DNA from 2 places in the Paenibacillus sp. 1-8 genome. Region 1 is predicted to be linked to the other one. Evidence: predicted binding sites of a transcription regulator. Region 1 holds the regulator's gene; the other holds the start of a gene.

The links. The regulator Rex, encoded in region 1, represses fermentation and respiration genes when NADH is low (regulators of the CRP and FNR family bind a similar motif). The targets are predictions, from matches to a motif close to TTGTGAAATATTTCACAA.
Region 2: adhE (bifunctional acetaldehyde-CoA/alcohol dehydrogenase) is a predicted target of Rex. The motif match lies at 1,296-1,313, and genes of this name have one in related genera.

Annotation. Positions count from the first base shown of each region.
Region 1 is NZ_CM149995.1:3,057,775-3,063,615, reverse strand. It holds gene panD (aspartate 1-decarboxylase) at 1-148, shown strand, start outside; gene AC0WRU_RS13765 (tetratricopeptide repeat protein) at 231-863, shown strand; gene dinG (ATP-dependent DNA helicase DinG) at 1,021-3,888, shown strand; gene AC0WRU_RS13755 (redox-sensing transcriptional repressor Rex) at 3,934-4,587, shown strand; gene AC0WRU_RS13750 (amidohydrolase) at 4,574-5,841, shown strand, end outside.
Region 2 is NZ_CM149995.1:3,216,606-3,222,446, forward strand. It holds gene adhE (bifunctional acetaldehyde-CoA/alcohol dehydrogenase) at 1-1,220, opposite strand, end outside; gene AC0WRU_RS14585 (Crp/Fnr family transcriptional regulator) at 1,478-2,194, shown strand; gene AC0WRU_RS14590 (IS1182 family transposase) at 2,346-3,905, shown strand; partial or broken gene AC0WRU_RS14595 (DODA-type extradiol aromatic ring-opening family dioxygenase) at 4,016-4,423, opposite strand; gene AC0WRU_RS14600 (hypothetical protein) at 4,644-5,042, shown strand; gene AC0WRU_RS14605 (winged helix-turn-helix transcriptional regulator) at 5,120-5,443, opposite strand; gene AC0WRU_RS14610 (ThuA domain-containing protein) at 5,712-5,841, opposite strand, start outside.

The DNA.
Region 1 (5,841 bases):
GCAGCCTGGTGATACAGTCATTATTATTTCCTACGCTTCCATGTCGAATGAAGAGGCCAAAACATACAAACCGACCGTTGTATTCGTCGATGAACATAATAAACCCGCCCAAACGGCGAACAAGGAAGTACACGCTACGATCATGTAATGAATGGGAGTGCGGATGAAACCCGTCCTTTAAGCGAAAAATGTGAGTGTATTAATCCATCTTTCGTAAGGGCGGGATGCACATGTTCCAGCATGTATTCGCAGAAATGAACAGCATGTTAGATGATATCGTGAAGCATTACCCATCAGCCCAGGGCTCCCGCAGGCAGGAGTTGCTACAGCACTGGAGTTTGCTGCGGAGAATGAGTGACGGAATTATGGATGAATGGCTGGCTTTTGAGGAAAAAATGGTTCGCCTGCGTGCTGCAGGTTTTTCCGCGGAGTCTGGTATGTCTGACGCTGAGCTACCTGAAAAGGAGCTGCCAGCTTTTACTCGGGGTCAAGGGTATTATCGACTGCTCATGTATCCTGAGGCCATCCGCCAATTTGAACAGGTGCTACAGCATTTTCCGAACAGTTGGCAAAGCCAGATGTATATGGGGATGGCGTTTTTCCAACTGGAGGACACAGCGGAGGCTGTACGCCATTTTCAGAAGGTACTGCACCTAACAGACCAGCCCGGGCTGAAGGCGGTCATTTATAATGCGCTGGGCTGTCTTATGGCGAAGCAGGCTGATGTAGAGGAGGCGCAAAAATGTTTTGCTCTCGCGCATCAGTTCGATCCTGCTTTGCCCGAGCCGTTGCACAATATGGAAGCCTGTTTGTCCGGTGTCGGAATGCTTCGGTACGACAGCTCCATGATGACATGGCTATAGTTGTCAGACACCGAGCGAGACGATGCATACCCACCTCCCCAGGCGGCGTGTGCATCGTCTTTTTTGGCTGTCTTAATTTCCAAACAGGCGATCTTCTGCTATGCTGTTATACAGAGTTATTATTTTTGTATGTGTCAAAAGAAAGGATTAAGCCCGAATGAAATTTGCGGTATTGGATTTTGAAACGACAGGCACCCAGTCCGCGGATGACATCATTCAAGTCGGACTTGCAATTATAGATCATGATAACAGCATTTCCCGTGTTTATGGTTCTTATGTGAACCCTGGCAGATCCATTCCGCCTTTTATTACCGGGTTGACCGGGATTACAGACGATGACGTCAAGGATGCTCCTGCGCTCGAAGAGATGATGATGGAGCTTGTGCCTATGCTGGACGATGTCGTGCTGGTCGGTCATAATGTGGCGTTTGATTTTAATTTTTTGCAAAACGCTTTGGACCGGTGCGGATACTTGCCGTTTACCGGCAGAATTTTGGATACGATGGATTTTCTGAAAATCATGTTTCCATCGCTATCTTCCTATCAGTTGGGTTTTGTTTCTTCTGAATTTGGGCTGGCACATGACCGACCTCATCAAGCAGACAGCGACGCGTTGGCTACGGCTGAGGTGTTTTTAAAATGTTTGGATGAGCTTCACGCGCTGCCTTTGATTACGATACAGCGGCTCAGTGATTTGTTCGCAGAGGAAGACAGTGACCTCGGATGGTTTTTGGACGGGGTGCGTGAAGACAAAGAGCATGATCCTATTCAGGATTTGGAGGGTCATCAGTTTTTTCGTCAGCTTGCACTGAAGGTGGAGGATTGGACGGAGCTAAATGTCCCTCGCAGAGAGGACGACCCCAATCCGCTGGCAGGTATTTCCTTTGAGGAATACATGGATGATGTGCGAGACAATTTACGTTCATCCTTGAGCCAATATGAGGAGCGCGAAGCGCAGACGCAAATGATTGAGGGCGTGAATCAGGCGCTGAGTGAAGACAAGCACCTGTTGATCGAGGCGGGTACGGGGACAGGCAAGTCCCTCGGTTATTTGCTTCCTTCGCTGTATCACAGTGTGAAAAATGGACAGCGAGTTATGGTAAGTACGCATACGATCAACCTGCAGGAGCAATTACGCGAGCGTGATATTCCGATGCTGATCAAGGTGATCCCGTTCCCGTTCCGGGCTGCCATTTTTAAGGGCCGGGGACATTATTTGTGTCTGCGTAAGTTTGAACATAAAATAAACAGAAGAGACTTCGCAACGCCGAAGGAAGATTTAATTACAGCCGCCCAGATGATCGTCTGGCTGACGTTGACGGAAACCGGCGATGATGAAGAACTCAATCTGAGCAATCGTGGCGGAGATTTTTGGGAAACGGTGGGCAGTGATTCCGAGTCCTGTCTTGGTCGTTCTTGTCCATGGTTCCGCAAATGCTTTTATCATCGTGCGCGCCATGAGGCGGGAATAGCCGATGTGGTCATTACGAATCATTCCAAGCTATTCACGGACGTAAAAGCAAGTCATCAGCTATTGCCGAGCTATGAGCATCTGGTCATTGATGAAGCACATCATCTGGAGGAAGTCGCTGGTAAGCACCTGGGCATGCATATGAAATATTTCACACTCGTGCATACGCTGACCCGGTTGTTCAAGGACAGCAAGAACGGACAATTGCCTTCGCTGCGTCAGCAGTTGGCAAAGTCGGGGCATGAGAAATCGACGGAATGGGCCTCTACCATCGACCAGTTGTATCCGCTCGTGCTGGAAATCAAGGAGACTTGGGATTTGCTGAGCGACAAGCTGTTTGGCATGCTGCCGGAGCGAAGTGATGCGACACCGGGTGAAACGGGGCAATTTTCTTCCCGTCTCAAGCCATCGGCCAAGCCTGCCAAGTGGGATCAGGCGGCTGCGCTGGAAAATCAGCTTTATGTAACGATGAGCGAAATTTTGCGCAAGGGCGACAAGCTGATGCTCGATGTGAAGGAAGAACATGACGATTATGCGGCTGACAGCCTCATTACGGATATTACGGGGCTGCTCAAGGATTTGGCAGGCATTAGGGAAAGCTTGCGCTTTTTTATGCGGCTGGATGATGAAACGACCGTATACTGGCTTGAAGCGAGCGGGCAATTCCGCAGCAAGTCGCTGCAATTTTATGCGGTGCCCGTCGATGTGAGCCGTCAGCTGAAAGAAATGTTTTTTGACAAAAAAAGAAGCATTATTCTGACGTCTGCTACCTTGTCGGTGGATAAGTCGTTTCAGTACATGACCGATCAGCTCGGCTTGCAGGAGGCCGCAGATCAAGGGCGGCTGATGACTACGCAGCTCCCGTCACCCTTTAACTACAGGGATCAGGTGTTGCTAGTCATTCCAAGGGATTTCCCGAGCGTGAAGGGCAGTGTAGGAGATGAGCATTTTGTAAATATGCTCGTCAGCTCGCTAGGCGCGACTGCTCAAGCGACGCGGGGGAGAATGCTCGTTCTCTTTACTTCCTACCGCATGCTCCGGCAGGTGTATGAGCCGCTTAAGGAGGCGTTGTCTTCCAGCGACATCACCGTGCTGGGGCAGGGCGTGGACAGTGGGAGCCGCAGCAAGCTGACCCGACGTTTTCAGGAGGCCAAAGCTTCCGTGTTGCTGGGAACCAGCAGCTTCTGGGAAGGCGTCGATATTCCGGGCAAAGCGCTGACGTGTCTGGCCATCGTGCGCTTGCCGTTCCAACCGCCCAATCACCCGCTGCTGGAGGCTAAAAGTGAGTTGCTCCAGCAGCAGAAGAAAAATCCTTTTATGAAGCTGTCTGTTCCACAGGCTGTCATTCGCTTCAAACAGGGATTTGGACGTTTGGTACGTACAGCGAGCGACCACGGGGTCGTTATCGTTTACGATACGCGTGTGATCGAATCCTATTACGGGAAGCACTTTTTGTACTCGTTACCGGGACCAAAAATGGAGCATATGCCGACGGAGCAAATGGTGCCCCGCATCGCCGAATGGCTCCAATCCGCCCCGGAGACAGAGGCATAACGGACGGACATCTAAACGTGTCCGTTACAATTAGGGGGAGCAAGTATGAAATCAGAAAAAATTTCAGAGGCTGTTGTACGGAGGTTACCCGTATATTTACGTTATCTGAATGCACTGCACAAACGGGAGGTGGCTACGGTATCTTCCCAGGAGCTGGGACAAAGACTGGATCTGAATCCTGCTCAAATTCGTAAGGATCTTGCGTATTTTGGAGATTTTGGCCGTAAGGGTGTCGGCTATGATGTTACTTATCTTATCGAGAAAATACGCCATATACTGAAAATCGACCAGCAAATTAACGTGGTATTGGTCGGAGCAGGTAATCTGGGGCAAGCCCTTTCGAATTATAATGCTTATTTAAAAGACAATATGAAAATTGTAGCGGTATTTGATGCTGTTCCAGATAAAGTTGGAACCAGGATCAATACGCTGGTCGTACAGCCGATGGATGAACTGGAGGTGACAGTGAAGGAACAAAACATTCGGATCGGGATTATTACCGTACCGGATTTTGAAGCACAGCATGTGGCTGACAGGCTCATTGAGAGCGGGATTGGAGCGATTTTGAACTTTGCACCCACGACTCTCAAGACACCGGCAAACATTCGGGTACATGCCACAGATTTTACAACGGATTTGTTAAGCCTCGCTTATTATTTAGAGAACGGAAAGGAAGATACACAACATGACAGCGAATAAATGGATGATTAAAAACGGCTCCTTTGCCGTGAACAGACCGGAAGCCGGGGTAATCCACGGCTATATGATCGTGGAGGATAGCCGCATCACCTACATTGGCGAGACTTTGCCAGCGGGTGAGGAAGAGACGAACGCGATTGACGGTAACGGGCTGCTGTTTTTACCTGGCCTGATGAATACACATGGTCATGCGGGGATGTCACTGCTACGTGGGTATGGGGACGATCTGGCTCTCCAAGTATGGCTACAGGAAAAAATGTGGCCGATGGAAGCCAAGTTTACGTCTACGGATGTGTACTGGGGTACGTCCTTGTCCGTGCTGGAAATGCTGAAAGGGGGTACAACGACCTTTTTGGACATGTACGTTGATATGGACGAGGTGGCTCGTGTAGCTGAAGAGTCCGGTATCCGTGCCAGTCTGATGCGTGGAGTGATTGGACTATGTTCGGAGGAAGAGCAGCGGATTAAGCTCGCTGAGGCTGTGAACTTTGCGCGTAACTGGCATGGCAAAGCAGACGGTCGCATTACGACCATGCTGGCTCCGCATGCGCCATATACGTGCATGCCTGCGCTTATCGAAAAATTCGTACAGGCAGCGCACGATCTGGATTTACCGTTGCATACGCATATGTCCGAAACGATTGCCGAAGTAGAGAAAAACGTACGCGATTACGGCTTGCGTCCAGTTGCACATTTGGATAAGCTCGGCTTTTTCTCCCGTCCTTCACTTGTTGCCCATGGCGTTTATTTGAATGACGAAGAAATAGCTTTGCTGGCTGAACGTGGTGTAGCGGTTTCGCATAATCCGGGCAGCAACTTGAAGCTCGCAAGTGGTGTGGCAAGAGTGCCTGACCTGCTGCGTGCAGGCGTTACTGTCTCTCTCGGAACAGATGGCCCCGCCAGTAACAATAACCTGGATATGTTTGAGGAAATGCGTCTGGCTGCACTCATTCACAAGGGAGTATCTGGCGACGCAACCGCAGTTTCTGCGGGTGAGGCGTTGCGTCTGGCAACGGAGTACGGAGCGAAGTCGATTGGCTTGAAAGAGGTAGGAGTGCTGGCAGCAGGCAACAAGGCAGACTTTATCGCGCTCGATCTGAATCAGGCGCATTTCCTGCCGCGTACGGATCTTATTTCCCATGCTGTATACTCTGCAAGCGCCAAAGACGTGGCTCATGTATGGGTAGACGGTCGTCAGGTTGTGAAAAACGGTGAGTGCCTGACTATGGATGAGGAACGTATCAAGTATGAGGC
Region 2 (5,841 bases), 160 kb from region 1:
GGTGCATTTACAATGATACGGCCTGTTTGTAAACGGTTTGCGAACCGGGCGATAACATCCTCATCCTGCGAGTGAATAGCGGACGAGTGACCCATGCCCCCGAATTCCACGACTTCGGCAGCACGTTGAATACCTTGTTCCGCATTTTTCACTTTGTAGCAAGCCAGTACGGGACTCAATTTTTCTGCGGACAATGGGTATTTCGTTCCTACCCCTTCAATCTCAGCGACCAAAATTTTTGTCCCTGCCGGTACTGTGATGCCGCTCAGTTCAGCGATTTTTACAGCGGACTGTCCGACGATGGCCGGGTTCACTGCACATTTCTCTACATTAATAGCTCCCTGAGTGAGCTTAGCTGCTTCTTCTTTATTTACAAAGTAGCAACCGTTAGCGATCATCAATTTTTTCACTTGTTCGAAGATTGGCTCTTCGATAATAACCGCTTGCTCGGAAGCACAGATCATACCGTTATCAAAAGATTTGGAGAGGATGAGGTCATTCACAGCCTGCTTGATGTCTGCTGTTTTTTCAATAAAGCAAGGCACGTTACCAGGACCTACACCTAGTGCAGGTTTACCACAGCTATATGCTGCCTTAACCATGGCTGATCCACCAGTTGCCAGAATCAGCGCCACATCCGGGTGATTCATAAGTACATTGGTTTTATCCATCGAAGGAGCTTCAATCCATTGAATACAATCGGCCGGAGCACCATGTTTGACGGCTGCTTCAAGCAAAACGCGAGCTGCTTCCGCACTACACGATTGAGCGGATGGATGAAAACCGAATATGATTGGGTTGCGTGTTTTAATGGCAATCAACGCTTTAAACATTGTAGTGGAAGTCGGGTTAGTCACAGGAGTGATCCCCATAATGATACCGACCGGTTCTGCTATTTTTTGAAAACTGTCAAAATCATTGTCCTCAATGACACCGACGGTTTTTTCATTTTTGATACTATGATAGACATATTCAGTTGCAAACATGTTTTTGGTGATTTTGTCCTCGTACACACCGCGTCCTGTTTCTTCAACAGCCAGCTTCGCCAGGTGCATATGCTTATCCATTCCTGCGAGTGCCATAGCTTGTACGATTTCGTCAATCTGCTCCTGATTCATACTCATGAAAGCCTGCTGTGCCCGGTTCCCCCGGTCAATCAGCGTTTGAATATACTGCTCAGCGCTTTGCTCTTTTTGGATAACCTCGTTTTTAACAGCCATTTCCCTCATCCTCCTGTTATCTCGTGTACTATCTCTTGTTCACGCACTGATCGTAACACAGCTTTTCAAAATATATTGTGATTTTTTTCACAATGTATTTAAAATTTTATTTTAAGAAGTGAATTAAATCACAAAGTTTGGAATTCTGCCACTTTTACCCCCTCTTCTTACCCCAAAAACGCATAGCACAGGTATATAATGAATTTGAATTGATCAAGTTGCAGATAAAAACATAGGAAACAAAGGGGAAATGGACGATGAGAAACCCTACAAACGTAATGGAAGCCCGCGGCAACACCAGTTGCTTCTCGGAGACCAGCTTCAACCGGCTGCAAGTGATGATGAAGGATCGGGTCATGCCAGAAAGCTCGCATCTATTCTGGGAAGGAGATACAGCAGATAAGCTGTTTTATATCAAGCGCGGACGCGTGAAAGTCACAAAAACAACGGATGAGGGTAAGGAACTTATACTATATATGTACCAAAGCGGCGATCTTGTTGGTCAAGCTGATCCATTTTTCGGTACCAAGCATTCCTTTTCTGCCGAAGTTCTGGAGGACAGTGATATCGGTGTTGTCGATCATACGGATTTGGAGCTGCTCATTTGCCAGCACTGTGATTTTGCCATTGACTTTATGAAATGGATGGGGTCCCACCACCGTATTACCCAGACCAAGTTTCGCGATTTGATGATGTACGGCAAGCCAGGTGCTCTATGCTCCACGCTAATCCGCCTGTGCAACACCTATGGAGAGCCTCACGGCGAGCATATTCTTATTCATAAAAAAATTACTCATACCGACCTCTCCAATATGATCGGTGCCACCCGTGAAAGTGTAAACCGGATGCTGAGTGATTTGCGCAAAAAAAATGCAGTCGAATATGATAATGGCATGATCGTTGTCAAGGATTTGGAAATGCTACAAGGTGTATGTCATTGTGAACTGTGCCCGCGTGAGATTTGCCGGATCTAAATTATTTGTTTTATTTTATGTAAAAGAGGGCTGTCCCAAAAGTCATAAAATTGGCTGGGGACGGCCCTTTTCTCCAAATTGTAAAACAAAAAGAAACCGTTCTTTGGTAAAATGGAGGTACCACCCAACCATTCGAAAGGAGACGGTTTCTTTGTACATTCAATATACCATGGATCAACTTTTCTTACCAATGGATTTAGAGGCAGATATCCCCGAAAACCACATCGTCCGTGTGGTAAACGACGCAGTCAACCGCCTGAGTGATTCCATTTTCAACGCTGCGTATCCTGGCGGTGGCCGTCATAGTTATCATCCTAAAATGCTCACCAAAATCATCATTTACGCCTACACCCAGCGCATCTACTCTTCCCGTCAAATCGCCAAGGCCGTCCGCGAAAATATCATGTTCATGTGGCTCGCTGCGCGGCAACAACCGGATTTCCGTACCATCAACCGCTTCCGTTCGGAGCGGATGAAAGAGGTGCTGGAAACCGTGTTTACCCATGTACTGGAGTTGCTTGTTCAGGAGCAATACGTGTCCTTGGAACACTACTTTCTGGACGGAACCAAGTTTGAAGCGAATGCAAACAGGTACACCTTCGTCTGGAAAAAGGCCGTTGTCAAGCATCAGGCCAAGCTGCAAGAAAAAGTACATACCCTGTTCCAAACCATCGAAGCGGCCGAAAGCGAAGAAGATGCGCTCCACGCGGGTACAGACCTTCCTGAGCTTGGCGAAGCTTCCTCGCTCACGGCAGAAAAGCTGGAAAACGCGGTTCAACAACTGGAGGAAGCTTTGCAAGAAAAACCGAAAAACAAAACCTTAAAGAAAGCCGTGGGCCAGTTACGCAAGGACTTGCTGCCGCGGCTCCAAAAGTATGAGCATCAGATCGAAACCGCGGGCGAGCGCAATAGCTACAGCAAAACCGATTTGGACGCGACGTTCATGCGAATGAAGGAAGATCACATGCGAAATGGTCAACTGAAGCCGGGATACAATGTGCAGATGGGCACGGAAAACCAGTTTGTGCTCGGTTACAGCGTGCATCAGCGGCCTACCGATACGAAATGCTTGAAGCCCCATTTGGAACATCTGGAAGAATCACTCGGGAGACGACCAGAGATGGTCATTGCCGATGCAGGGTATGGAAGCGAAGAAAATTACAGCTATTTCGAAGAGCACAACATCCAAGCGATCGTCAAATACGGGACATACCACAAAGAGAAAACCAGGGCCTGGAAGCAAGCGATAGGCAAAGTGGACAACTGGAGCTACAACGAAACGGAAGATACATGGACCTGTGCGGCTGGAAAAATGTTACGTTTTCGATACGAAGGCCAGACGGTCACGGAGAGCGGCTACACGATTCGGACACGCCATTATCGAAGTGAAGATTGTAGCGATTGTCCCCTAAAAGCGAAATGCACCACAGCCAAGGGCAACCGGGAGATTGCCGTCAGTCTGACCTATATGCGGCAAAAAAACGACATGCGGGAACGACTGCGCAGCGAGGAAGGATACACCCTTTCCGTTCGGCGCATGACTGAGCCCGAGAGCGTGTTTGGACAAATAAAAAACAATCGGGGTTTCCGAAGGTTCCTGCTTCGCGGCTTGCAAAAAGTAAGCCTGGAGGTCGGGTGGCTTTGCCTTGCCCACAATCTGCTCAAAAAAGCCGCAATGACGGAAAAACGCAAAAGGGACGAAGCAGGATAAACCTCTGCTTCGTCCCTTTTGAACATATCGGTGTTTTTGTTCTTTTTCGATATGCTTTTTAAGGGCTTTTGGGACAGCCCCCTTAATTTCACACTCCCCCTCCACCTAAATAGCCCGCGCAACACTTCACCGATAGTATATTGTGCTTTTGGTGATAGAAACGGATTCACGGAAATCTGAACTAACGGGTACCCGCCTCAGGATACATACGATGCAGAAGTGTCCAGGACCCATGATCCAGCCCTCGCGCCCGGTCTGTTTGTACATCAATGCCCTTTGCTCATATAATTCTTTCAACTTGGCCGCCAGCTCCAGTGGGAAACCGCCAAAATCATAAATTGTATCGTAAATGCCGTCTATCGAACTAATTGTCAATGTTTGCGTCTCTCAATGGGCGGTGAAGATAACAATAGCCTTTGGGCGAATGCTCTTTCCAAACTGCTCCAGAAAGCAGTATATTCTGTCTGTTCAATAGCAAGCATAGGTGATCCGTGGGCTAAAAACAAGGATGGCATCATGTGAAAACCTCCTTATCATTCATCGATTTATTTTTCTCAATTAGTAACTTTATGTAAGTGATAATACATAAGTAACAAGGTTATGTCAATACAGATTTTAACATACACTTAAAAAACGTCGTTTCTTTAAATAAAGATTGATATAGGTATAAAGTCATAGTAATATGTAACTAATAAATTTTGAATATTCACTATAAATCGATATAAAGGACTGGTTTCTATGGATATACATACTGCTAATTGCCCAAAATGTGGTTCCGTTTTCCGGCAAAATCTTAGAAACCTCTGCAATACCTGTATCCAAGAAGAAAATTTATTTTATGATCGCTGTTCCAATTATTTGTGGAAACATCCCGCTACTCATACTCGCCAGCTTAGTGAAGCAACCGGCACACCTATGGATTTGCTCACAGACTGGGTAAGAGCGGGCAAGTTTCCCACCACCTATAATCAGCTTGATTATCCTTGCGAGTCCTGCCATTCCCCAATTTATGCAGGAAGACTTTGCCATTCCTGCCTCGGTACGTTCCGTATGGCAGCGCTTGAAATTCAAACCCGTGTCCCCCGTCGTACTGCAACCGGATTATTTTCAATCGCAGGCCGCGCCAAAGGCTATTAAGTATTACAAAATAAAAAACAGCCTTTTTCCTAGGAAAAGGCTGTTTTGCTATGAAAAACGTTTATTCGGCTTGATACTCATCTAATCCATTCCTCGGCCCAATATTGAATCTGTTCCATGACCGGCTGAAGTGCACGGCCTTTGGTCGTCAGCTCATATTCAATGCGGACAGGAGTTTCCGGGTATACATGACGTGTAAGAATCCCTGCATTCTCCAGATCCTTCATCCGCTCAGACAGCATTTTATCGCTCATTGTGGGAATCAGATTGGAAATATCCTTAAAACGCTTGGGACCGCTCATCATAGATTGAATAATCAGTCCGTTCCAGCGCTTACCCAGACATGAAAAGGCACTTTCAAAACGCGGACACATTTTCGCAAGTTGCGGTTGACCCTCCATATTTTTCACCTTCTTTAGCATTTCGGTTTGATAAAGCTTTCCTTTTGTTAGTATATATCATTTTAGCATACTTTATCCCGAAAGAAAACACTTTCTTCTTAATTTAATACCCAAACCGATAAAGCTGCCATGACCACAGCTGATTATACAACAAACCTGCATAAGAGGTATATGGCAAATACGTTAAATCAAAAACAGGCGGAATCTCAAGAGATTTCCGCCTGCCAGTCTGTTCAATATCAAGCTTATCGGAATCAATAAATGGCAATTATACCAATATACCACCGAGAGGTCTGACAGGTTCTCTTTTACCATAAACTGGTTGAACAATGCTTGTCGGATAAGCCCAACGAATACTGTTAGCAATAACCTTCAGAATATCGGGCTGGTAATAGGTC